Regions from separate parts of the Clostridium sp. TJA085 genome, predicted to be linked through region 2. Evidence: a T-box and tRNA genes for the amino acid it is inferred to sense, from the RefSeq annotation. Region 2 holds a T-box; the other holds one or more tRNA genes.
The links. A T-box is a leader RNA that pairs with one kind of tRNA and senses whether it is charged. The one in region 2 lies ahead of gltX (glutamate--tRNA ligase), so its partner is inferred to be a tRNA-Glu.
Positions count from the first base shown of each region.

Region 1: it has a tRNA-Glu gene. The T-box ahead of gltX (glutamate--tRNA ligase) is inferred to sense a tRNA for this amino acid. The anticodon was not compared.

Region 1 covers NZ_JBZEEZ010000007.1:35,775-48,033, forward strand. Annotated here, with positions in the region: gene AC4FQW_RS12785 (BaiN/RdsA family NAD(P)/FAD-dependent oxidoreductase) at 1-483, opposite strand, end outside; gene AC4FQW_RS12790 (hypothetical protein) at 576-1,184, shown strand; tRNA gene AC4FQW_RS12795 (tRNA-Glu) at 1,324-1,398, shown strand; tRNA gene AC4FQW_RS12800 (tRNA-Val) at 1,408-1,483, shown strand; tRNA gene AC4FQW_RS12805 (tRNA-Asp) at 1,499-1,575, shown strand; tRNA gene AC4FQW_RS12810 (tRNA-Thr) at 1,604-1,679, shown strand; tRNA gene AC4FQW_RS12815 (tRNA-Glu) at 1,689-1,763, shown strand; tRNA gene AC4FQW_RS12820 (tRNA-Val) at 1,773-1,848, shown strand; tRNA gene AC4FQW_RS12825 (tRNA-Asp) at 1,864-1,940, shown strand; tRNA gene AC4FQW_RS12830 (tRNA-Thr) at 1,970-2,045, shown strand; tRNA gene AC4FQW_RS12835 (tRNA-Glu) at 2,055-2,129, shown strand; tRNA gene AC4FQW_RS12840 (tRNA-Val) at 2,139-2,214, shown strand; tRNA gene AC4FQW_RS12845 (tRNA-Asp) at 2,229-2,305, shown strand; tRNA gene AC4FQW_RS12850 (tRNA-Glu) at 2,350-2,424, shown strand; tRNA gene AC4FQW_RS12855 (tRNA-Val) at 2,448-2,523, shown strand; tRNA gene AC4FQW_RS12860 (tRNA-Asp) at 2,538-2,614, shown strand; gene AC4FQW_RS12865 (FeoA family protein) at 2,749-2,976, shown strand; gene feoB (ferrous iron transport protein B) at 2,989-5,115, shown strand; gene AC4FQW_RS12875 (ATP-binding protein) at 5,146-6,123, opposite strand; gene AC4FQW_RS12880 (DnaD domain protein) at 6,116-7,123, opposite strand; gene AC4FQW_RS12885 (peptidoglycan DD-metalloendopeptidase family protein) at 7,306-8,505, shown strand; gene AC4FQW_RS12890 (S8 family serine peptidase) at 8,506-9,705, opposite strand; gene AC4FQW_RS12895 (MBL fold metallo-hydrolase) at 9,814-10,638, opposite strand; gene AC4FQW_RS12900 (DMT family transporter) at 10,663-11,094, opposite strand; gene AC4FQW_RS12905 (dUTP diphosphatase) at 11,178-11,636, opposite strand; gene AC4FQW_RS12910 (hypothetical protein) at 11,827-12,259, opposite strand, start outside.
Region 2 covers NZ_JBZEEZ010000003.1:21,387-33,645, reverse strand. Annotated here, with positions in the region: gene hdhA (7alpha-hydroxysteroid dehydrogenase) at 237-1,034, shown strand; gene AC4FQW_RS09485 (glucose-6-phosphate isomerase) at 1,477-2,829, shown strand; gene AC4FQW_RS09480 (YaiI/YqxD family protein) at 2,833-3,276, shown strand; gene AC4FQW_RS09475 (triple tyrosine motif-containing protein) at 3,431-5,431, shown strand; gene AC4FQW_RS09470 (pseudouridine synthase) at 5,684-6,400, shown strand; T-box leader at 6,834-7,042, shown strand; gene gltX (glutamate--tRNA ligase) at 7,104-8,762, shown strand; gene AC4FQW_RS09460 (glutamine--tRNA ligase/YqeY domain fusion protein) at 8,900-10,558, opposite strand; gene AC4FQW_RS09455 (TetR/AcrR family transcriptional regulator) at 10,739-11,290, opposite strand; gene AC4FQW_RS09450 (ABC transporter ATP-binding protein) at 11,424-12,125, shown strand; gene AC4FQW_RS09445 (FtsX-like permease family protein) at 12,140-12,259, shown strand, end outside.

The DNA of each region.
Region 1 (12,259 bases), on a different contig from region 2:
TAAAAGTTTTGAACAATTAAAATTAGGAAATTCATCATTACTTGTGGATAATTTAAAAGTTTTTTTCTTGTGGATAGTTTTAACTTTACAATTTGTGTATACAGGTATGTTTCTATCTTCAAGAGCTAACCTAAAAATATCTACAACTGAAGATGCTTGTAAGGATTGTGGATAAAGTTTGCTATTTTCAATTTGAACGATTGGAAGTCCTATAGATAAAAAGAAATTTTTAGTATCTTCTATAGAAAAACTATTTAATGCATCAATAAAGAAATTATCATTTGAACTATGATAATTTTTAAATGGATAACATATAGAAGAATTTGAAATATTACATCTACCATTTCCAGTAGTTAAAATTTTCTTACCAACTCTATCATTTCCTTCAACTATAGCAACATCTAAACCAAGATCTTTAGCTAGTATTGCAGACATAAGTCCTGAAGCACCACCGCCAACAATTATTAAATCGTGATATATCATTTTAAAACGCTCCTTAATAAATCTTTTAAATAATTCTACCATAGTAATAATTTTGATTAAAGAATGGAATATTAAAAATAGAGGTGTGTATTATGAAAGTTATTGTAAAAGATAAGTATTCAGAGGATTATAATAAGCAATTTAGTGTAAGAAGAATAAATTATGATAAAGTTTTAGTATTATATCCAAATACTGAAGGAATTAAAGAATTTTATAATAAAGATGTAGAAATATTAACTGAAAATAAAATAGATGAATTTTTATTTTCTAATAAGGAACTTTTAAAAATAAGACTTCAAAGGGGAATTTCAGTATTTTTATATAAAGCTTTATTAGATGGAATAGAAATTGAGTGTAAGGAAAAATTAGATGAACTAATAATATTATTAGATACTTATTCAATAAATAAACGTAATGTTTGGGAAAAAAACTTACTCATGCTAGTTAATAATAAATTTCCTATAAAAGTTGAAGCAATTGGGAAAAAATTTAGTAGAAAAGATTATAGTTTAAAGATTAGGACTATAGAAAAAGCTGAATTTAAAGAATTATGTAATAGAGAAATTAGTAAAATAAAGAAAGAAGTTGATGAAAGAGAAAAATTAATATCAAAATATACTTTAGCTATGGAAAACCTTGAAAATCCGGGTGTTTTAAAGAATAAACCAAATAATAAAAAAGAATTTAAATTGCTAGAATAATGAATTATTAAATATAAAAAATAAAAAAAATAAAAAATTATTTAAAAAAGTGTTGACACTTAAATTGATTTTATGTAATATAGTCTATGTGATTAGCGCCAAGTAACGAATAAGCGCAGATTATAAAAAGTTTTAACATGGCTCCTTGGTCAAGCGGTTAAGACACCACCCTTTCACGGTGGTAACAGGGGTTCGATTCCCCTAGGAGTCACCATTTTTATGTGGGCGCATAGCTCAGCTGGGAGAGCACCTGCCTTACAAGCAGGGGGTCACAGGTTCGATCCCTGTTGTGCCCACCACATAATTTTTAATGCGGCTCAGTAGCTCAGCTGGTTAGAGTGCTGGCCTGTCACGCCAGAGGTCGAGGGTTCGAACCCCTTCTGAGTCGCCATTTTTAAAATTAATAATTTTTATAATATGCTGATGTGGCTCAATTGGCAGAGCAGCTGACTTGTAATCAGCAGGTTATCGGTTCAAGTCCGATCATCAGCTCCAATTTAATATGGCTCCTTGGTCAAGCGGTTAAGACACCACCCTTTCACGGTGGTAACAGGGGTTCGATTCCCCTAGGAGTCACCATTTTTATGTGGGCGCATAGCTCAGCTGGGAGAGCACCTGCCTTACAAGCAGGGGGTCACAGGTTCGATCCCTGTTGTGCCCACCACATAATTTTTAATGCGGCTCAGTAGCTCAGCTGGTTAGAGTGCTGGCCTGTCACGCCAGAGGTCGAGGGTTCGAACCCCTTCTGAGTCGCCATTTTTAAAATTAATAATTTTTTATAATATGCTGATGTGGCTCAATTGGCAGAGCAGCTGACTTGTAATCAGCAGGTTATCGGTTCAAGTCCGATCATCAGCTCCAATTTAATATGGCTCCTTGGTCAAGCGGTTAAGACACCACCCTTTCACGGTGGTAACAGGGGTTCGATTCCCCTAGGAGTCACCATTTTTATGTGGGCGCATAGCTCAGCTGGGAGAGCACCTGCCTTACAAGCAGGGGGTCACAGGTTCGATCCCTGTTGTGCCCACCACATAATTTTAATGCGGCTCAGTAGCTCAGCTGGTTAGAGTGCTGGCCTGTCACGCCAGAGGTCGAGGGTTCGAACCCCTTCTGAGTCGCCACTTTAAAATTATTATTTGAAAAATTATTTTTTAAAATTTAATATGGCTCCTTGGTCAAGCGGTTAAGACACCACCCTTTCACGGTGGTAACAGGGGTTCGATTCCCCTAGGAGTCACCATTTCTTTTTTTTTATACAAAAATGGGCGCATAGCTCAGCCGGGAGAGCACCTGCCTTACAAGCAGGGGGTCACAGGTTCGATCCCTGTTGTGCCCACCACATAATTTTAATGCGGCTCAGTAGCTCAGCTGGTTAGAGTGCTGGCCTGTCACGCCAGAGGTCGAGGGTTCGAACCCCTTCTGAGTCGCCAAAGTTAGAAGTAAGATTTTATCTTACTTCTTTTTTTTATTTTTTTATTCTTTATATTATCAATCACGACATATAATTATTTTCATAATCTATTAATAAGAAATTATAAAAATTAACACGAAAAGGAGGTTAATAATGAAATTAAATGAAGTTGAGTTAGGGTCTATTGTGAAGGTAATTGATATAGAAGTAGATGGAGATCTTAGAAGAAGGTTTTTTGATATGGGAATAGTAGAAGGGACTTTAATAGAAGTTTTATACGAGAGTCCATTTAAAGATCCAAGAGCATATTTAATAAGAGGGACTGTAATTGCAATAAGAGAAGAGGATAGTGAAAAGATTAGTGTAGTTAATCAATTTTAGGAGAGGATTAAATTGGGACTAAATAAAAACTCAACTGGAATAAATATATTATCTTTAAATAATTATAAAAATAATACTAAAGAGAATTTTGTAATTGCATTAGCTGGAAATCCAAATGTGGGAAAAAGTACGGTTTTTAATGCATTAACTGGATTAAATCAGCATACTGGTAATTGGCCAGGAAAAACAGTAAGTAATGCGGAAGGATATTATGAATTTAAAAATAAAATTATTAAGGTAGTTGATTTACCAGGAACTTATTCACTATTATCTAATTCAGAAGAAGAGGAAATTGCAAGGGATTATATATGTTTTAATAAACCTGATTTAGTTGTTGTAATAGCTGATGCAACTTCTTTAGAGAGAAACTTAAATTTATTTTTTCAGATCTCAGAAATAAGTAAAAGAGTAATTTTATGTGTTAATTTAATAGATGAGGCTAAGAAAAAGGGTATAAATATAAATACTAAATTATTATCAAAAGAAATAGAAACATCAGTCATAGAAACAGCTGCAACAAAAGGAGTAGGTATAGAAGAATTAAAGGAAGCTATACTTATTGAAGTGTCAAGAGAAGAAAATGAAAAATGCTTAATAAAATATGATAATTATATAGAAAAAAATATTAAAGTTTTAAAAAATGTTCTAATGGAAGCTAATAATGAAATTACAGAAAAAGAAGGTAGATGGATAGCTTTAAGATTATTAGAGGGAGATAGCAGTATAAAAAATTCTATATACAATATATATAACTTTAATGAAAAGAATTTGGATATAATTTCATTAAAAGTTAATGAGATACTAGAAGAAAATAGAGATAAGATTATAGGGGATAAAATAATAAAAACTCTTATAGGTAAGGCTGAAAATCTTTGTAATAAAGTTGTAAAAGTAACGAATAAATATAATAATTTTCAAAGAAAAATTGATAAAGTATTAGTTTCTAAAATAACTGGAATACCTATAATGATAATTACATTGCTTGTTGTTTTGTGGATAACAATAACATTAGCAAATTATCCATCTTCTATGCTTGCAAATTTATTCGGATATGGTGAAGAGTATTTAAGAGATTTATTTTTAAATACATCTGTACCAAATTGGATTTCTGGAATTTTAATAGATGGTGTATATGTAACATTAGCATGGGTAGTTTCGGTAATGCTTCCACCTATGGCTATATTTTTTCCTATGTTTACTCTTTTAGAAGACTTAGGATACTTACCAAGAATTGCTTTTAATTTAGATAAGTGCTTTAAAAAATGCTGTTCATGCGGAAAACAAGCTTTAACTATGTGCATGGGTCTTGGATGTAATGCAGCTGGTGTAATAGGATGTAAAATAATAAATTCTCCTAGAGAAAGATTAATAGCAATTTTAACTAATGTATTTATGCCTTGTAATGGCAGATTTCCAATGCTTATATCTATAGCTACTATATTCATGGGAGGAATATCAGTAGGAATTAGTGGAAATTTAGTATCAGCAATTACTGTTACTGTTGTTATTATTTTTGGAGTTCTTATGACTTTTCTAGTATCTAAAATTTTATCTAAGACTATACTTAAGGGAGTTCCATCAAACTTTATATTAGAACTTCCTCCATACAGAAAACCTCAAGCAGGTAAAATAATAGTTAGATCAATATTGGATAGAACATTATATGTACTAGGAAGAGCGGTAGTTGTTGCAGCACCAGCTGGTGTTGTTATATGGGTATTTTCTAATATTAATGTTGGAGATAGTTCGCTTTTAACAGTATGTGCTGATTTTTTAGCACCTTTTGCTAATAGTATAGGTGTAGATGGATATATTTTAATGGCATTTATACTAGGCTTACCAGCTAATGAAATAGTTATGCCAATTATAATAATGAGTTATTTAAGAGCGACAACAATGCTTGAACTAGAAAGTTTATATGAGCTTAAAGACTTGTTAATAGCAAATGGCTGGACAATACTTACGGCTATTAATGTTATGATATTATGTTTAATGCATTATCCATGTGGAACAACGCTTTTAACTATAAAAAAGGAAACAAATAGTATTAAGTGGACTATTATAAGTTTTTTAATACCAACTGTTGCTGGTATATTTATATGTTTTTGTACAACACAAATTTGGAGATTGATCGTATAAAAAGTGGAGTATTTATAAATACTCCATTTTTTATCTCTTTGATAAATTTAATTTTATTCTTATATCTTCAGAATAAAACTTTTGTAATTTAAAGTTTCCTAAAAGTCTTGATGATATTCTTTCGCTATAATGTCTTGAAAGTTCAGCTAATGTGAAGTTAGTTGATATAATCATCTTTTTCTTTTTAAGCAGTTTTTTATTTATTAAATTAAATAATTCTGTAGCAACAAAATCATTAAGTTGTTCTGAACCTAAATCATCTATAATAAGAAGATCACAGTCTATAAGAAGTTTTTCCATATAAGTATTATTATTAAATCTTACTTCTTTTAATGCTTTTATTAATTCATCAGAAGTTTTATAAATAACTAAGAATCCTCGATCTAAAAGTTCTTTAGCTATACAATATGAAAGAAAGGTTTTTCCGCTACCTGGAGTTCCATAAAACAATAAGTTATCAGAACTATTACTGAAGTTTGGAATAAAGTCTTTCATTATGAATTCTAGATTATTTCTCATATTAGTTCTAGGAGAAAATTTTTCATAACTATCTTTTGATGATGAAAAGAGTTCAATATTAAAGTTACTAAAGTTGTTATCTTTAAGTATTTCTTCAAGTTCTGAATCTTTGTAATATAGTTTAGTTAGTTTTTCTCTATAACAATCACATTTTTCTATTCCTACATAACCTGTATCTTGACATTTATTACATCTATAATGCATATTTAAGTATTCAGGATCATATCCATATTGAACAAGCTTTTCACATTTTTTAGCTCTTATATCAATAATATTATCTTTAATTTCTTGAATTTGATCTTCAGTAGCGTTACTCTTTAAAATTGTCATAGATAATTTTAAAGAAAGTTTATGGATTTCATTATCTAAGTCAATTATTTCAGGATGTAGTGCTTTAATTTCAGCTCTACGTTTTTTTAAGTTATGAGTTTCTTCATTTCGAATTTTTTGATATACTTCCATTAATTCAGATTGATATCCCTTAATCATCTTTATCCCATCCTAACAGTTTTTTCTCTAAGGAGTCATAATCATACTCTCTTTGTTTAAAATCATTAAATCTGATAGCTTTTGGCTTGTTTTGATTATTAGAATTAAAATTGTTATTAAAGTTTTTATTTGACTTATTATGATTTTTATCTTTTAATGCAACATCTTCTATAGTTTTTATATCATTTTTATGCCAATTACCTAATATGCCATCTATGTATTTAAAGTCTGCTCTATTTAGTCTTTCAAAGCATATATCACAAGCTTTTTCTATTAAAGGCATTTGAAATTTATAAGTAAATATCCATTTTTCAAGCATTTCTTCTTGTGGTTTCATAACTTCGGATGATTTCATTCCAAGATATGATAAAATTCTTCTTATTTTAGTCCACTTATCTTCTGTTTGTTTAATTTGAGATTGAGCATCTTCTATAGTCTTTATGCCCATATCATTCCAAGCTTCAGCAACCTTTTCTATATATCTGAAATTAGTTTTTCCTTTTGAGGAACAATATTCTATTAATAATAGTATTAATTCAGATGGGAATGAAAAGTCCTTTTGCCAACCAAGATATATTTCCATTTCTTTGCTTGAAAGAGGTCTTGATAATATTTTTTCTATATCTTTAAGCATATCGTGTGTTTCAGAACTGTTTAGGGCCTCTAATATATTTATACTGTCTTTATTAAACTCTACATCTTCTTCTTTAAGGTCAATAAATTCTATATTAAAATTATTCATTTTATCTATTGGAACAAGTTTTAAAACACCCTCATCATTCCAGTAGTTTAATGCATTCATTATGTCAGACTCTAGCAAGTTTAATGTTGAAGCTAAAATTGAAGAATTAACTCCAAGCTCACCACTTACGTTATATTTTAACATTAACAAATAAACCTTAACAAATTCACCACGAGCTTTTGGCATGTATTTTTCTAGAAAGACATTGCTAACAGGGGTAAAATCTAAAGGTTTATTTTTAAGCATAAAAGTGCTCATTTAGATTCTCTACCTTTCAAATTAAATTTAATAGTTAAATTATATTATTTCATTTACGTAAACTAATTATAACAAAGGGAACATTATATAACAACTTAAGGAAAATCTTTGATATGAATAAAAATAATATCAATTGGAAAAATTAATTGATGTGTTAAAAAACTATAGAAAAGGAGATTTTTATGAGCTCGAGAAATATTAAGAAATTTATACTATTACTATTTATATTAATATCAGGAGCATTATTAATAAACAACTTTTTAGATTATAGAGCAAAAGGCTTTGAAGTATATTTAGGAAATGCTGTAATTGGTTATGGAAATAATAAAGAAAGAATTAAAGAAGATTACAATAAAATATTAGTGAGTATAAATGATAAATTATCAAAAGAAGAAAAAATAGATAAGAAAAGATTATCTTTTAAAAGAATTTATGAAGATGTTCAGCTTACGAACTATGATGAATTTATGAGTAGTATTATAAATTCACTGAATAATGAAGTAACATTAAAGTTATTAAGTATAGATGGTGTAAAGTTAGGATATGTTATTGATGAAAATCAATTAGAAGATGTTTTAAGAGAGGTTAGTAATATATATATTACTAAAAATAAAATAGATAATAAAAAAATTAATAACATAAATATAAAAGGTAATATAAATTTAAAAGATGAAAAGGTTAATTTATCAAAATTAGATAGAAGTGAAGATTTAGCAAATTCTATTATAGAAAGAAATGAAAAAGAATTATTAAAAGTTGAATTAACGGTAAAGGATAAATTAATAGTAGATGTAGAGCCATCAGTTAAAATTGAAAGAACTGATGATTTGTTTTTAGGAGAAAGTTATGTAAAAAGCAAGGGGGAAAGAGGGAGAAAGGAACAATACATAGAAACAATATATATAAATAATGAAAAGAAGAATAGTAAAGTTATTTCTGAAAATACAATAGTAGAAAGTAAAAGTAAAGTTATATGCAAAGGGACAAAAAATCCTTTGAATGGTAATACTCCATTTTTAATGAGACCTACTAGAGGAGATGTCATAACATCTAGCTTTGGTAAGAGATGGGGTAAAAATCATAATGGAATTGATATAGCAGGAAATACTGGAGAACCTGTAGTAGCTGCATTTGATGGTGTTGTTAAAAATGCATTCTTTGAGAGGAATGGTTATGGAAACATTGTTATTCTAGAACATGAAAATGGACTTGAGACAAGATATGCACATATGAGTAAGATAGATGTGAAGGAAGGAGAAAAAATTGAGAAAGGTGATGTTGTTGGAAAGGTTGGAAGTACTGGAAGAAGTACAGGGCCACACTTACATTTTGAATTAAGAGCAAATGGAAACCCTGTAAATCCTGAAGATTATATAGATTAATTATTTTAATATATTATTGAAAGATAAAATTCCATTACCAACAATATCTTTAGGTAAATCCTTTTTATCGCAAGCTAACTTTATTATAGATAAAACATCATTAAATGTATAAGATGGATTACTCTCTAATATTAATGCACATACAGAGCAAACAAATGCAACTGCTAAAGATGTTCCACTAAATGTTTTATAGTTAGAATTTAGCTTACTTGGATATACCTTAATACCATTTCTTTCGGAAACATATGAAGTATTACTATTTAATGATGCTATATTAGTACAGGATGCAACACAATTAGGTTTAATAATTTTATTGTACGGACCTTTTGATGAATATAAATAAGGTGTGACTGGTTTTGAGCTATTTACCCCACCTACAGTTATACAATTATTTAATGTTGCTATTCCTTTAATCATATCTTTTTCATAATTTACACTTCCACTTGGAACGATTGGTATTAAATTATGTTTTATTGCAACATTAAATACACATTTAAAGGCATCAATTATATAATAATTTAAATTTAAAAGTTCAAAAGGTAAACAAAGAATTCTTATATTTTTTTCTTCTGATAATTTTATTAAGCATTCAATACTATAAAGTACGTCAGAAGCATATCCTTTACCTAATTTGTCAAAGGCTTTATAACAAATTATATTACTTGATGGTGATATACCTTTATATAGATTATTAGAATTTAAACCACTAGAACACATTAATCCTGCTATTGCAGTTCCATGTCCGTTATCATCATAAGGATATTTAAATTCATTTATAAGATCAAAAAAATATTCTATTTTATTATTAGGGCTTAGAAGATCAGGGTGAGGAAAAACACCACTATCTACTAAGCCTATGTTTATATTCTTTCCTGAATATTTTGATTTATTAGTGTCGTATAAATTACAGTTATTTGCTGAAGTGACACTTATTCCACATAAAAATAAGTAGTCATCAAGAAATATACTTTCTACTTCTGGATATTCAATTAATTTTTTTATTTCATATTTATTTAAATTAGCAACAACTATATTACAATAATCTAGTGAATAAATTAAAGCACCTTTAAAGTGAGATATTTTCTTTACTATAGATGAAAATAAGTTTTTACACTTTACAAGGACTCTATATTTTTTATAAGAATTATTTTTTAATGCGATGTTTAGATTATAATCAAGTTTATTTTTAAAACTAAACATAGAGTTCTCCTAAAATATTATTACAATATCATAGTATAAATTTGATACAATAATTGTTAATAATATTTTATTTAATATAAAAATTATAAAAAATAAGCTATAGTAAGACTATAGCTTATATGTTTCTCCGACATTTATAATTTTGACGGTGTTATCTTTAAAGTTAACTAATGTATCATGAGTTTCATCAAAGTCTTCTAATGATATTTTAAATGTTTTATAATGAATAGGAATCATTATTTTACTTTTCATCATTTTAAACATTTTATAACTTTGCTCAGGATTACAATGCATATATTCAAATCTAGCGGGTTTATAACAACCTACTGGCATAAGTGCAACATCACATTCTATATCTTTAAATGCTTCGGTGTAAGCTGTATCTCCTGCAAAGAAAATTTTCTTATTGTTACCTTCAATAATATAGGAGTTACTCTCATCGTCTATACCAATATAAAATCTACGACCATCATGATTAGCTTGAATAGATTTCACTTTAATAAAATCATCTTCAAATGTATTACCAGATCTTAATAAGTGAACATTTTTATATCCTAGCTTTGATAAAATCCTTTTATAGCCTTTAGGAACTATAACAGTTGCATCTTTGTTTAACTTTTTAAGTTGCCTTAATGATGGAAAATGCATATGATCCATATGACCATGTGATAAAAGAATATAATCAAATTTTAATTCAGTAATATCAAATGGTTTTTCTATAACTCTTTTAAAATATCCTAATCTATTTGAAATAACAGGATCTGTTAAAATTAATTTTCCACCTAAATTTAGTATTGTTGTAGCATGACCGTACCAGTGTATTGAATCTTCATGGATTGGATCATTTGCAGATTTATCTCTATCATTAAAATATTCTCTCATATTTGTGTAAGTTAACTTAGATAAAAAATGAATGTTTTTAAATAAATTCATAAGTATTATCTCCTTAAGTGTTAGTTATCTTTTCCACTTAAATACTATAATACCTATAATCATAATTGCAATACCTAAAAAATCTTTTAAGGTAAAATTAAGTTTTTCAGTACCAAATAGTCCAAAGTAATCAATTATTGCAGCAGCAATAATTTGAGATATTAATATTACTCCTATAGCATAAGTAGTTCCAAGAGAACCTATACTCATCATAACAGTAAATATTATTACTACTCCAAGGACTCCACCTAAAAGGTATAGTTTGTTTGCGTTATTAAGTTCTTTAAAATTACCTTTACCAGCAAATGCAGTTATAATGACTGTAAGTATTAAACCTATTAATTGAACTAATACATTAGTTTCCCAAGTACCTATCTTCTCTCCAAGCTTTGTATTAAAAACTCCTTGAAGGCTCATTGAAATTCCAGATACTATTGCATAAATTATTCCTAACAATTGAATCACCTCAAAGTTAGTTTTACCAATTAAGTAAAAATTATAATAAAAAAAAGCTATAAGAAAATCTTATAGCCAAATGATTAATTAAATTGTTTAAATCCTTCTGTTATTTCATCTTCTGAAAATCCAAGAGAATTTCCAAGACTTAGTAAATCTTCGAATAAAGTTTCAAAATGATCTTCTGAACGTGATATGATTAAATCATTTATATCTATATAGAGATTAAGAAATTGATCACTTAAACAATATTCTGTAGGTTGCATAGAAATTTCAGTTACGTTGTCATATTCATTAGTAATTCCTATTGATAATACTTGTTGTAAACAAATTAAATACTTATTAAAAATCTTTTTCTTATCAAGATGAGAGTTTATATTTTTAGAATAGTTAAAGCAATCAGTTTCATTTGCAAGGTCACTAATCTTAATATGTAACTCTAAATTTTTACGAGATTTAATTTTATAATCATCTAAATCTGGATTAATAGTTATTTTATTATCAAGTTTTTTTTGAATTTTAAATAAATTGGAAACAAACATCAACGAATCCTCCCTGCTCTTAAAGCAATTATCTTTATTTATTTTACAAAAACTTTCAGTAGATGAAAAGGTCAGTAAACGAATACAAATAAAACTTTTTTGAAAATTTATAAAATTTCATAAAATTTAGAAATAAAATTAAAAAAATAAACTTCATTTATTTTAAATGAAGTCTTAATTAAAAAATAATTTAAAATGTTTTTAAATCAAAATCTTTTATTTTTAATTCTTTTTTATTATGTGGAACTTTCCATAATTCAAATTTATCTATTTTTAGTGTTTGATTTTCTAAATTTTTATTTATGGTAGATTTTAAATCAAAAGAATTTTTCTTATTATCTTTTGGAAGATAATTTAAGTTAGCTAAGGAAACAGATAATTTATCTATATTTTCTTCTCTAACATTAAATCCATGAAGTTTTAATGTATCTTTTAGACATCTTTCGATTTTTTTGATATATCCAACTCCATTTAAATTTATATTTATAGTCTTTAAATTTTCATTTATAGCAAATTCATCAGAAAGTTCTATTTTAAATTTCTTGTAAGGTTTTAAAACCTTTTCTATTACTGGTGTTAATTTTTCAATATTAGGATTATCTAATATTTCTAGTGCTATATAT
Region 2 (12,259 bases):
AAATTATTATGTAATTTATGCCTGTTTTATTTTAGGTTTAAAATAAAGATTTTATGAAACTGATTATAAATTTAAAAGAATAAAATAATAAATGATGAAATATTATAATATATGAATTAAAAATATAGAATATACTAATAATATTAATTAAACAATACTGATTTTTTATTAATATTTTATTATAATAGAATTATAGATTATTAATTTAAAAATAATATGTATAAAGAAGGGATAATATGAGATTAAAAAATAAAGTAGCATTAATTACTGCATCAACAAGAGGAATTGGACTAGCTTGTGTAAAACGTTTTGCAGAAGAAGGTGCAACTGTTTACATGGCAGCTAGAAACTTAGAGCGTGCTAATGCTAGAGCAAAAGAATTAAATGATAAGGGATTTAATGTAAAGGTTGTTTATAATGATGCTTCTGAAAAAGAAACTTATTTTTCTATGGTAGATGAAGTTATTAAAAAAGAAGGAAAAATTGATATTTTAGTTAATAACTTTGGAACATCAAATCCTAAAAAAGATTTAGATATTAAAAACACAGATTACAAAGATTATATAGAAACTATTGATATGAATATTGCAAGTGTTTTTATGTCTTCTCAAGCTGTTATACCACATATGGCTTCAAATGGTGGAGGAAGTATTATAAATATATCTTCTATTGGGGGATTACGTCCAGACATTTCACAAATTGCTTATGGAACAAGTAAAGCAGCAATTAATTACTTAACAAAATTAATTGCTGTACAATGTGCTAGAGATAATATTCGTTGTAATGCAGTTTTACCTGGAATGACAGCAACAGATGCAGTAAATGATAACTTAACTGATGAATTCAAAGAGTTTTTCTTAAAGCATACTCCAATTAGAAGAATGGGAAAACCAGATGAAATAGCAGGAACAGTAGTATATTTTGCAAGTGATGATTCAGCTTTTACTACAGGACAAATTGTTGATGTTTCAGGTGGTTTTGGTATGCCAACACCTGTATATGGAGATATGATTGAAATGAAAAATAAAAGATAGATGAAAATTTTATATCAAAATACAAGCTACTCACACAAAATACAAGTAGCTTGTATTTTTTATAATTAATAAATATAAAATTTTATATGTTAGGATAAATGTATAGTTTAAATTTTTTATTTTTATATGTATATTTTTAATATATTTTTAATTGATTTACTAAATAAAGTAACTAAATTAAGTTTATGTAATAATAAGAAAAATTTAATTTTTATTTTTATTAAATTATATAAAAATTTAAATGTTTACATAGGTTTTATTGTAAATATTATGCTTTTATAAGGTGTTTATATGTAGTAAAATATATATAGATAACATTTTCATTAATAAAGTAAGGTATTTTTTTAATGAAAATGAATTATCGGTTTAAAATATATAGTGTAATGCATAAGATAAACTATGTCTTAACAATAATTTTTACACAAATAAGGAGGACTCGATTATGACTAAAGCACTATCATTAGATTTATCAAAAGCAGCTCCATATTTAAATATGGAAGAGATCGACTTTATGGATGATTTAGTACAATCAGCTCATAAGAAATTACATGAAGGAACTGGAGCAGGAAATGACTTTTTAGGATGGATTGATTTACCTGTAAATTATGATAAAGCAGAATTTGCAAGAATTCAAGAAGCTGCAAAAAGAATTCAAGAAACTTCAGAAGTTCTTGTAGTTATAGGAATAGGTGGATCATACTTAGGAGCTAGAGCAGCAATCGAAATGCTTACAAATAACTTCTATAATGTATTACCAAGAGAAGAAAGAAAAGCTCCACAAATATTCTACGTTGGAAATAATATAAGTGCAACATATATGAATCAATTACTAAAGGCTGTAGAAGGTAAAGATATATCAGTTAACGTAATATCAAAATCAGGTACTACAACTGAACCTGCAATAGCATTTAGAATATTTAAAGATCTTCTTGAAAAGAAATATGGAAAAGAAGAAGCTAAAAAGAGAATATATGCAACTACAGATGCTTCAAAAGGAGCTCTTAAATCATTAGCAGATGCAGAAGGATATGAAACTTTTGTAATTCCTGATAATGTTGGAGGAAGATTCTCAGTTTTAACTGCAGTTGGATTACTTCCAATAGCAGCAGCTGGAGTTGATATAGCAGAAATGATGAAGGGTGCAGCTGATGCAAGAGAACTATACTCAAATCCTTCACTTAAAGAAAATGATTGTTACAAATATGCAGCAGCAAGAAATGCTTTATATAATAAGGGAAAAGAAATAGAAATATTAGTTAACTATGAACCATCACTTCACTACTTCAATGAATGGTGGAAGCAATTATATGGAGAATCAGAAGGAAAAGATAATAAGGGAATATTCCCAGCTGCAGTTGATTTCTCAACTGACCTTCACTCAATGGGACAATATATTCAAGAAGGTAGAAGAAACTTATTTGAAACAGTTCTTCATGTAGAAAAAGCTGAAGAATCAGTTATTATAGAAGCTACAGAAGATAATATAGATGGATTAAACTTCTTAGCTGGAAAAGATATGAACTTTGTAAATCAAAAAGCTTTTGAAGGAACATTATTAGCTCATAATGATGGTGGAGTTCCAAACATGGTTGTTAGAGTACCAGAATTAACTCCTTACTACTTTGGTCAATTAGTTTACTTCTTTGAAAAAGCATGTGGAATTAGTGGATATCTTTTAGGAGTAAATCCATTTAATCAACCTGGAGTTGAAGCATACAAGAAAAATATGTTTGCTTTACTTGGAAAACCAGGATATGAAGATATGAAAGCTGAATTAGAAGCTAAATTAAAGTAGTTTATGAAAATTATAATTGATGGAGATGCTTGTCCAAGCATCTCCAAAATTGAAGATTTAGCAAAAGAATATGCTATAGAAGTAAATATTTTTGTTGATATACATCATGTTATAAAAAGTGATTATTCAAAAGTGATAGTTGTAGATAGTGGATTTCAAAGTGTAGATATGTATGTTGTTAATAATTCAAAAATAAATGATATTGTAGTAACTCAAGATTATGGAGTGGCATCTATGTGCTTGGGTAGAGGTTGTAAAGTTATAAACCCAAGAGGTACATTATACACTGATGATAATATAGATGTTTTGCTTGAACAAAGATATATAGCACAAAAATTTAGAAAAGCTGGTGGAAGGCTTAAAGGTCATAAAAAGAGAACTAAAGAAGATGAAGAAAGGCTTATAAAAAATTTGAGAGCTTTAATTGAATATATTATAAAAAATTGAAGGCTAAAGAAATATAATTATTTCTTAAAGCCTTTTTTATTTGTAGTTTAAATATAATGTTGTATAATATACTTAGATAAATATGGAATTTTATTTGTAAAATAAGGGTTGTAATATAATGTATTATTATATTTATTAATACGGGGTGAAATTTATGGGAACTATGAACATTTTATTTGGCAAAAGGAGTCCTCAAGCACCTAAAGAGAATATAGAAATAGGCGTTGACTTCGAAGAAGCCATCGATTTTAAGGTTTTAATTGGTAATGATGGAATATGGAATACAATAAAAGAATTCAATAGTAAAAAGTCATGTGTATGGACACCGAAAAAAGAGGGTAATTATATGGTTATGGTACAAGGGAAAAGAAAAGGGTCTAAAAAATCATATGATTTTTTAGCAAAAGAGGCATATATTATAAGAAAGAGTATAGGTGAAGAAAAATTGATTATGGATGTTTTACTAGAAAAGGAAGAATATTTTATTGGTGAAAAAGTTAATATAGAAGTTGTTTCTGAAGAAAGAACATTACTTTATAGGTTTTGGAAAAAAGGAGATAATGGCTGGGAGCCAGTTAGAGACTATTCAACAGATTGTAAATTATCTTATGCTGTAACAAAAGAAGGCGTTGAAGAATTACTTATAGAATGTAAAAGGCCTGATTCAAAGGAAAATGTTGATGATTATAAAATTATAAAATTTAGTGTTAAAGAAAAAAATAAAGTTGAAATAATAGATTTTAAGTGTTTAACAGATGAATTATTATTGAATGAGGAACTTGTATTTAAAGTAAAAGCTTCATGTGAAGATGCAAGACCATTGTTATTTAAATTTATAAAAATGGACAAGTATGGAAGATCTATATGTGTACAAGATTATTCATCAAGAAGAATTGTAAGCTTTCAAGAAAATGAAGAAGGGGAATATAAATTACTTTGTTTAATGAAAGATATATTTTCAAATAAAGAATATGATGACAGAGCTGTTATGGTTTATGAAGTAAAACCATATAAAGCTATAAGAATTAATAGTTTTAAAGCTGATGTAAAAAGTCCACAAATTTCAGGAACAGATATAACATTTAAAGTAGATGCGTCAGGTGGCAGAGAATTAGTATATAGATATATTATTGATGGGCCAATAGCAGAAGATTCTTGTTATACAAGAAGTAAAGAATTTTATTGGAATCCTAGAGAAAAAGGGTCATATAAAATAACTTTATATGTTAAAGACATTTCATATGAAGGAGATTATGAAGAGAAAAAAACAATACTTTTTGATATAGATAAAAGAGGAGATAAACCTATAAGAATTGTTGATGTAATATCAGATCAACGTAAGGAAGTTCTTATAAATACTCCAATAAATATTAGGGCTATAGCAGAGGGAGGCAGTATACTTTTATATTCTTTTGTTATATTAAAAGATGGAGTTGAAATAGATAGAAGAGATTTTACAAGGACAAATTGGTTTAATTATGTACCTCATGAGAAGGGTGAATATGAAATAAGTATTAGAGTTAAAGATAAATATTCTTTAAACGAATACGATGTTGAATCAAGTTTATTTTTTAAAGGGAAAGATTACTTACCAGGAACTATAGATTATATATTACTTCCATGTAAGGAGAATTTTTTAGTTGGAGATAAATTTGAAATAGAAGCAGTAGTACAAAATACAAACAATATATTAGTTAATTTTGTTACCAAAATAAATGGTCATGAAGTTGAAGCAACCGGCTTTGTTAAGAATAAAAAATTATCTATTACACCAAAGTGTTCAGGAAAATATACATTTGAAGTATATGCTAAAAATATTAAATGTGAAACAGATTTTGATACAAAGAAGGAAATTTCTATTTATATTTATGATGCAACTCCTGTTACAGATACTAAAATAACAATAGATAAAGAACCAATAAAAATAAATAAAGAAGTGAATTTTTGGGCAGAAAGCAATGGTGGAAAAGATGTATGTTATGAGTTCTATGTAATGGAGAGAGGAAATTGGGTAAAAGCTCAAAGTTATAGTAAAAAAAGATATTATACATTTATACCATTTTCAAAAGGAAAGTATAGAGTAATGGTTCTTGCAAAGAGCTTTTATAAAAGAGTTAATTATGAAGATTACTGTGAAATAGAATTTACTGTTTAAAATAAAGAAGCCTTTAGAGGCTTTTTTATTATGCAAATAATTGCTTTTTAATTAAATTAATAATACAATAAGATGAAACTTAAGTAGACTGTTGATATATAAATGATTTATTTAATATTTTGAAATACTAAATAGGTGATAATAAAAAATATATTAATGAATATATAAAATAATTGTTTAATTAAAAATTATAATAATTAATTAGTAAATTTAATATAAAAATAAAGTTAAGGATAAGAGGTGTATTTTATAGTGCAAAGATTAGATAAGATAATTTCAAATTTAGGATATGGAAGTAGAAAAGAAATAAAAAAGATTGCTAAAAAAGGTGTAATTGAAGTTGATGGTGAAATTGTAAAAGATAGTGCGATGCTAGTTGATCCAGATAAGTCAGTTATAAAAATAAATGGTGAGCAAATTTTTTATAGAGAATTTATATATCTTATGATGAATAAACCTGATGGTGTTATTTCAGCTACATATGATTCAAGAGAAGAAACTGTAATAGATTTACTAGAAGTTGAGCATCAAGTTTTTGAGCCATTTCCAGTTGGTAGATTAGATAAAGATACGGTAGGATTATTATTTTTAACTAATGATGGTGAATTAAATCATAGATTAATATCTCCAAAATGGAAGGTAGACAAAATTTATTTTGCAAGGATTGATAAAAAGGTAACAGAAAAAGATGTAGAAGCATTTAAAAATGGAATAACATTAGATGATGGATATAAATGTAAAGAAGCTACACTTGAAATCTTAAGCGCTACTGATGAAGGTTCAGAAGTAAATATAACAATTCAAGAAGGAAAATTTCATCAAGTAAAGAGAATGTTTGAGGCTGTAGATAAGAATGTTGTTTATTTACAAAGAATAGAATTTGGCGGAATTAAACTAGATAATGAATTAGATGAGGGCGAATATAGAGAGTTAACAGAAGAAGAAATTGCACATTTAAAAAGCTTTTAACGAATAATAAATTTAATATGCAAGAAAAGTATTCATAATATATGAGAGAATTAAATAAAAATATCAAATTTACTTGCATTTTATAATGCGTTAACATATAATACTAATGCGAGGATAAATAAAAGGAATAAATAGCCCCCTTTTTATTTATTGCTTATTGCTAAGACGTAACCGAGCCCCAATGGTTACGTCTTTTTTTGTATAAATAATTATTATTGTATGCTTAATTTAAATAATAAAAATAATTAAATTTAAACAATGTGGTTTAAATATTTCATAAAATTAATAAAATGAAATTTATATTGCAAAATTAATTTGGATAAATAAATATATTTATTCAAAAATTATATTAGAAGGAATTTTGACATGTTTACAATAGTATTTAATAAATGTATAATTATATAAGTTAGATTTAAGATAAATTAAAAATGTTAAAAGTGCGTTGAAGAAGAAGAGTATATGAATATTTACTTTTCAGAGAGTTAGGCAATTTGGTGTGAGCTTAATAAGTAAAGTTATAGAAAGAAGCTTTGGAGCATATTAATTTTGGGTTCTCCCATTATAGAGAAATGAGTGAGTTTAAATTTAATTTAAACTAATTTAGGTGGTACCGCGTAAAGCTTTAGTCTTTTCGTCCTAAGTATAGGAGGAGAAGGCTTTTTTTAATACATAGAAAATAAACTTTTAGAAAGGTGATGTAAAAATGAGTAGAGAAGTATTAGCAAATTTAATATTTAAAAATGAATTAAAGACTCCAGAATATTATTTAGAAAAATATCCAAAAAGAAATTTAAAAGAAGGAGCTAAAGTAGTAAGATATGCTCCAAGTCCAACTGGATTTCAACATATTGGTGGAGTTTATGCAGCTCTTATAAATGAAAGACTTGCACATCAAAGTGAAGGTATTTTCTACTTAAGAATAGAAGATACTGACCAAAAAAGAGAAGTTGAAGGTGCAATAGAAGATACAATACAAACTATGCATAACTTTGGAATGGACTTTGACGAAGGAATGACTGGAGAAGAAACTTCAAAAGGAGAGTATGGTCCATATAGACAAAGTCAAAGAAGAGAAATATACCATGCTTTTGCTAAGGATTTACTTTTAAAGGGATTAGCTTACCCATGTTTCTGTACACCAGAAGAGTTAAATGAAATAAGAGAAAAGCAAATGGCTGAAAAAATAACTCCAGGATATTATGGGAAATATGCTATATATAGAAATCTTTCAACAGAAGAAGCTATAAAGAAAATAGAAGCTGGTGAAGAGTACATATTAAGATTAAAGTCACCAGGAAAAGAAGAAAATAGAATAGAATTTCATGATTTAATAAAAGGAGATATATCATTCCCAGAAAATGTTCAAGATATAGTTATAATTAAATCAGATGGATTACCAACTTATCACTTTGCACATGCTATAGATGATGCTTTAATGCATACTACAGATGTTATAAGAGGAGAAGAATGGTTATCATCACTTCCAATACATCTTCAATTATTTGATGTATTAGGATTTGAAAGACCTAATTATGCTCACGTTCCAACAATAATGAAATCAGAAAATGGATCAAAAAGAAAGCTTTCAAAAAGAAAAGATCCAGAAAGTGCTGTAAGTTATTATAGAGAGGAAGGATATCCAGCAGTATCAGTTATAGAATATCTTTTAAATATAATAAATTCAAGCTTTGAAGATTGGAGATCAGAAAATCCAGATGCTGATTATCATGAATTCCCTGTTGCTTTAGATAAAATGAGTAAATCAGGAGCTTTATTTGATATAGTTAAACTTCATGATGTAAGTAAAAATGTTATATGTAAGATGAAAGCACCAGTGGTATATGATTATTACACAAATTGGGCAAAAGATTTTGATAAAGAAATGTATGACCTTGTAACTTCAAATGAAGATATGATGAAAGAAGTATTTAATATAGATAAAGAAGGTCCAAAACCAAGAAAAGACTTTGGAAAATGGAATGAAGTTAAAGAAAAAATATTCTACTTCTTTGATGAGTTATTTGATAGTGAAACAGCAGAAGATGTTGAACTTCCAAAAACATTAAACTTAGAAGATGCAAAAAGTATAATAGAAAGCTATGCTAAAGTATATAACTTTGATACAGATCAAGAAACTTGGTTTGAAGAGCTTAAAGCATTAGCAGTAGAACTTGGATATGCAACAAATAGAAAAGAGTATAAGAAAAATCCAGAAAACTTTAAAGGTATGGTTTCTGATGTAGCAGGTGCAGTAAGAGCAGCACTTACTCATAGAACTAATACTCCAGATCTTTATACTATAATGCAAATAATGGGTGAAGATAAAGTAAGAGAAAGATTTAATAAGTTTATTAGTCTTTAGTATATAAAAGAGATGCTTTTTAAAGCATCTCTTTTAATTTAAGGATTTTAAAGTATTTAATTAAAAGAGAATTTTTATAAAATTTTAAATAAAAAAAGTGGTACTATAAGACCACTCTTTTATTTAAAATTTATTTATTATTTTAGTTTAAATGAACTCTTTAAAGGAACAATTCTATTAAATATTAGTTTATCATTAGTAGAATTTTTGTCCACTGAGAAGAATCCGTTTCTAACCATTTGGAATTTATCAAGATTTTTTGCATCCTTAATAGCAACTGGTTCTATAAATCCTTCTAAAACTTCTAATGAATTAGGATTTATTTGTTCTAAGAAATGTTTACCTTCGTTTTCTGGAGCATCATCTAATATTAAAGGTTCATATAATCTAAATTCACAAGGTATAGCACTTTTTGCATCAACCCAATGAATTGTACCTTTAACTTTTCTTCCAGTAAATCCTGAACCACTCTTAGTTTCAGGGTCATAAGTGCAATGAAGTTCTACAACATTTCCTTCAGCATCTTTTATTACATCATTACATGTTATAAAGTATGCGCCCATAAGTCTAACTTCGTTTCCTGGGAATAATCTAAAGTATTTTTTTACTGGAACTTCCATGAAGTCATCTTGTTCAACATATATTTCTCTTGAAAAAGGAACTTCTCTAGTTCCAAGCTCTGGATTCTTAGGGTTATTTGGAATAGGTAACATTTCAGTTTTACCTTCTGGATAATTTGTTATAATAACCTTAAGAGGTTTTGTAACTGCCATTGCAGTTGGAGCTTTAGTTTGCAGATCTTCTCTTAAGAAGTAATCAAGCATTTGAGCGTCAACAATTGAATTATTTTTAGCAACACCTATTGCTTGACAGAAGTTTCTTATAGATTCTGGAGTATAACCTCTTCTTCTAAGTCCTGATATAGTTGGCATTCTTGGGTCATCCCATCCATCAACTATATTTTCATCAACTAATTGTTTAAGTTTTCTCTTACTCATAACAGTATTAGTCATATTAAGTCTTGCAAATTCTATTTGTTGAGGTACTTTTTCCATTTCACATTCTTTTACGAACCAATCATATAAAGGTCTGTGATCTGCAAATTCTAAAGTACATATTGAATGAGTTATACCTTCAATAGCATCTTCAAGTGGATGAGCAAAATCATACATAGGATATATGCACCATTTGTCGCCAGTATTATGGTGAGATGCATGAGCTATTCTATAAATTATTGGATCTCTCATATTCATATTAGGAGACGCCATATCAATTTTTGCTCTTAAAACTTTCTCTCCATCTTTAAATTCACCTTTTCTCATTCTTTCGAATAAATCAAGGTTTTCTTCGATGCTTCTATTTCTATAAGGGCTTTCTTTTCCTGGCTCTGTTAATGTTCCTCTATATTCCTTCATTTCTTCAGGTGTTAAATCACAAACATATGCTAAGCCTTTATTTATTAAAAGAATAGCTCTTTTATACATTTCATCAAAATAATTTGAAGCGAAGTGAAGTTCATTCCAGTGACATCCAAGCCATTGAACATCTTCTTTTATTGATTCAACATATTCTGTATCTTCTTTAACTGGATTTGTGTCATCAAATCTTAAATTAGTTCTTCCATTAAATTCAGCACCAAGTCCGAAGTTTAAAAGAATAGACTTTGCATGACCTATATGTAGATAGCCATTTGGTTCTGGTGGAAATCTAGTAATTATAGAATCATGTTTACCGCTCTCTAAATCTTCAATAATTATATTTCTTATGAAGTTAGATGAATTAGTATCATTTGACATAAAGATTACCCTCCTGCAATTATATTTTAAATAGGGCCATTAAAAATAACCTCTAATCTATGTCTATATATTATACATTTACCTTTAATTTTAATCTAATATAGTGAAAAAATAAAGTATAACTTTTCCTTTATAACATATGAATTACACAAATGAATATTATGTCTATAAAAATATATTTTATAATTTAGAACATAATAAAGATTGTGTTAAGTTGGTTATAACATCAACAGATTCATTGAAGTCTCTTTTTACCCATAATTCTAAAATTGAACTCATGCTACTTGCTATAAAATTAAAAAAATAAGGACTTAAATTATTATTTTCTAATAATTGAATTTTTGTGTCAGGAAGTAGTGATATAAAAGATTCAGTATAATTTATATATTTTTTATTTATTAAAAAGAATAAGTTATTTTCATGTATTAATTTTAATAGGTCTTTATGTTTAATCCAATAACTATAATATAAATAAATTATTTCTTTAGGAGATAATTTATCAAAATTTTTATTTCTTTGAAAATCATTAAATAAGTTATCAAATATAAAATGTAAAATATCTTCTTTGCTATCAAAGTTTCTATAAAAGGTTTTTCTAACTAAGTTAGCTTCTTGGCATATTTGTGTTACTGTAATATCTTTATAAGGCTGATATTTCATTAGTTTTAATAATGATTTTGCTATCCAATTTTGAGACTTTATAGCCAGTGAATTAGTTTGAATTTTATACATAGTGACACAAACTCTCCTTTATGTGTAATTTAAATTAATTGTATTGTATTTGCTTGATGATTATTATAATATTAAAAATAAAATGACACAAGTGAGTCATGAGTTATTTGTAAATAATGAAAGGGTGAAATAAATGGGTTATGTAGATATTATAAATGAGCATAGATGTTATAAAATGGGCGATAATGTTATTGTAGCTAACAATGGAATAAGTTTTTCAATTGAAAAAGGAGAATTTGTAATAATATTAGGACCTAGTGGAGCAGGAAAGTCAACTGTTTTAAATATATTAGGAGGAATGGACTCTCCAGATGAAGGACAAGTATTAGTTGATGGAGTTGACATTGCAAAGCTTAATAAAAAAGAGCTTACAAAATATAGACGTGATGATATTGGATTTGTATTTCAATTTTATAATTTAGTACCAAATTTAACTGCAAAAGAAAATGTTGAACTTGCAACTCAAATTTCTAAAAATGCATTAAATGTTGATAAAGTACTTAAAGATGTAGGATTAGGTCATCGTATGGATAATTTTCCAGCTCAACTATCAGGGGGAGAGCAACAAAGAGTTGCAATAGCAAGAGCATTAGCTAAAAATCCAAAGCTTTTGTTATGTGATGAACCAACTGGAGCATTAGATTATGAAACAGGAAGACAAGTATTAAGATTATTACAGAATACATGCAAAAATACAGGTACTACAGTTATAGTTATAACTCATAATTCTGCATTATCTCCAATAGCTGATAGAGTTATACATGTTAATGATGCAAAGGTTAGGGATATTAAAGTAAATAAGAATCCTAAATCTATTGATGAAATAGAATGGTAAAAGGAGAGAAGTTTATGAAGAAAAAGGCTTTATTTAAAACTATTTTAAAAGAAATTTCTTCATCTAAATCAAGATTTTTATCTATTTTATTTTTAATTATGTTAGGGGTTGGATTTTTTTCAGGATTAAAATCG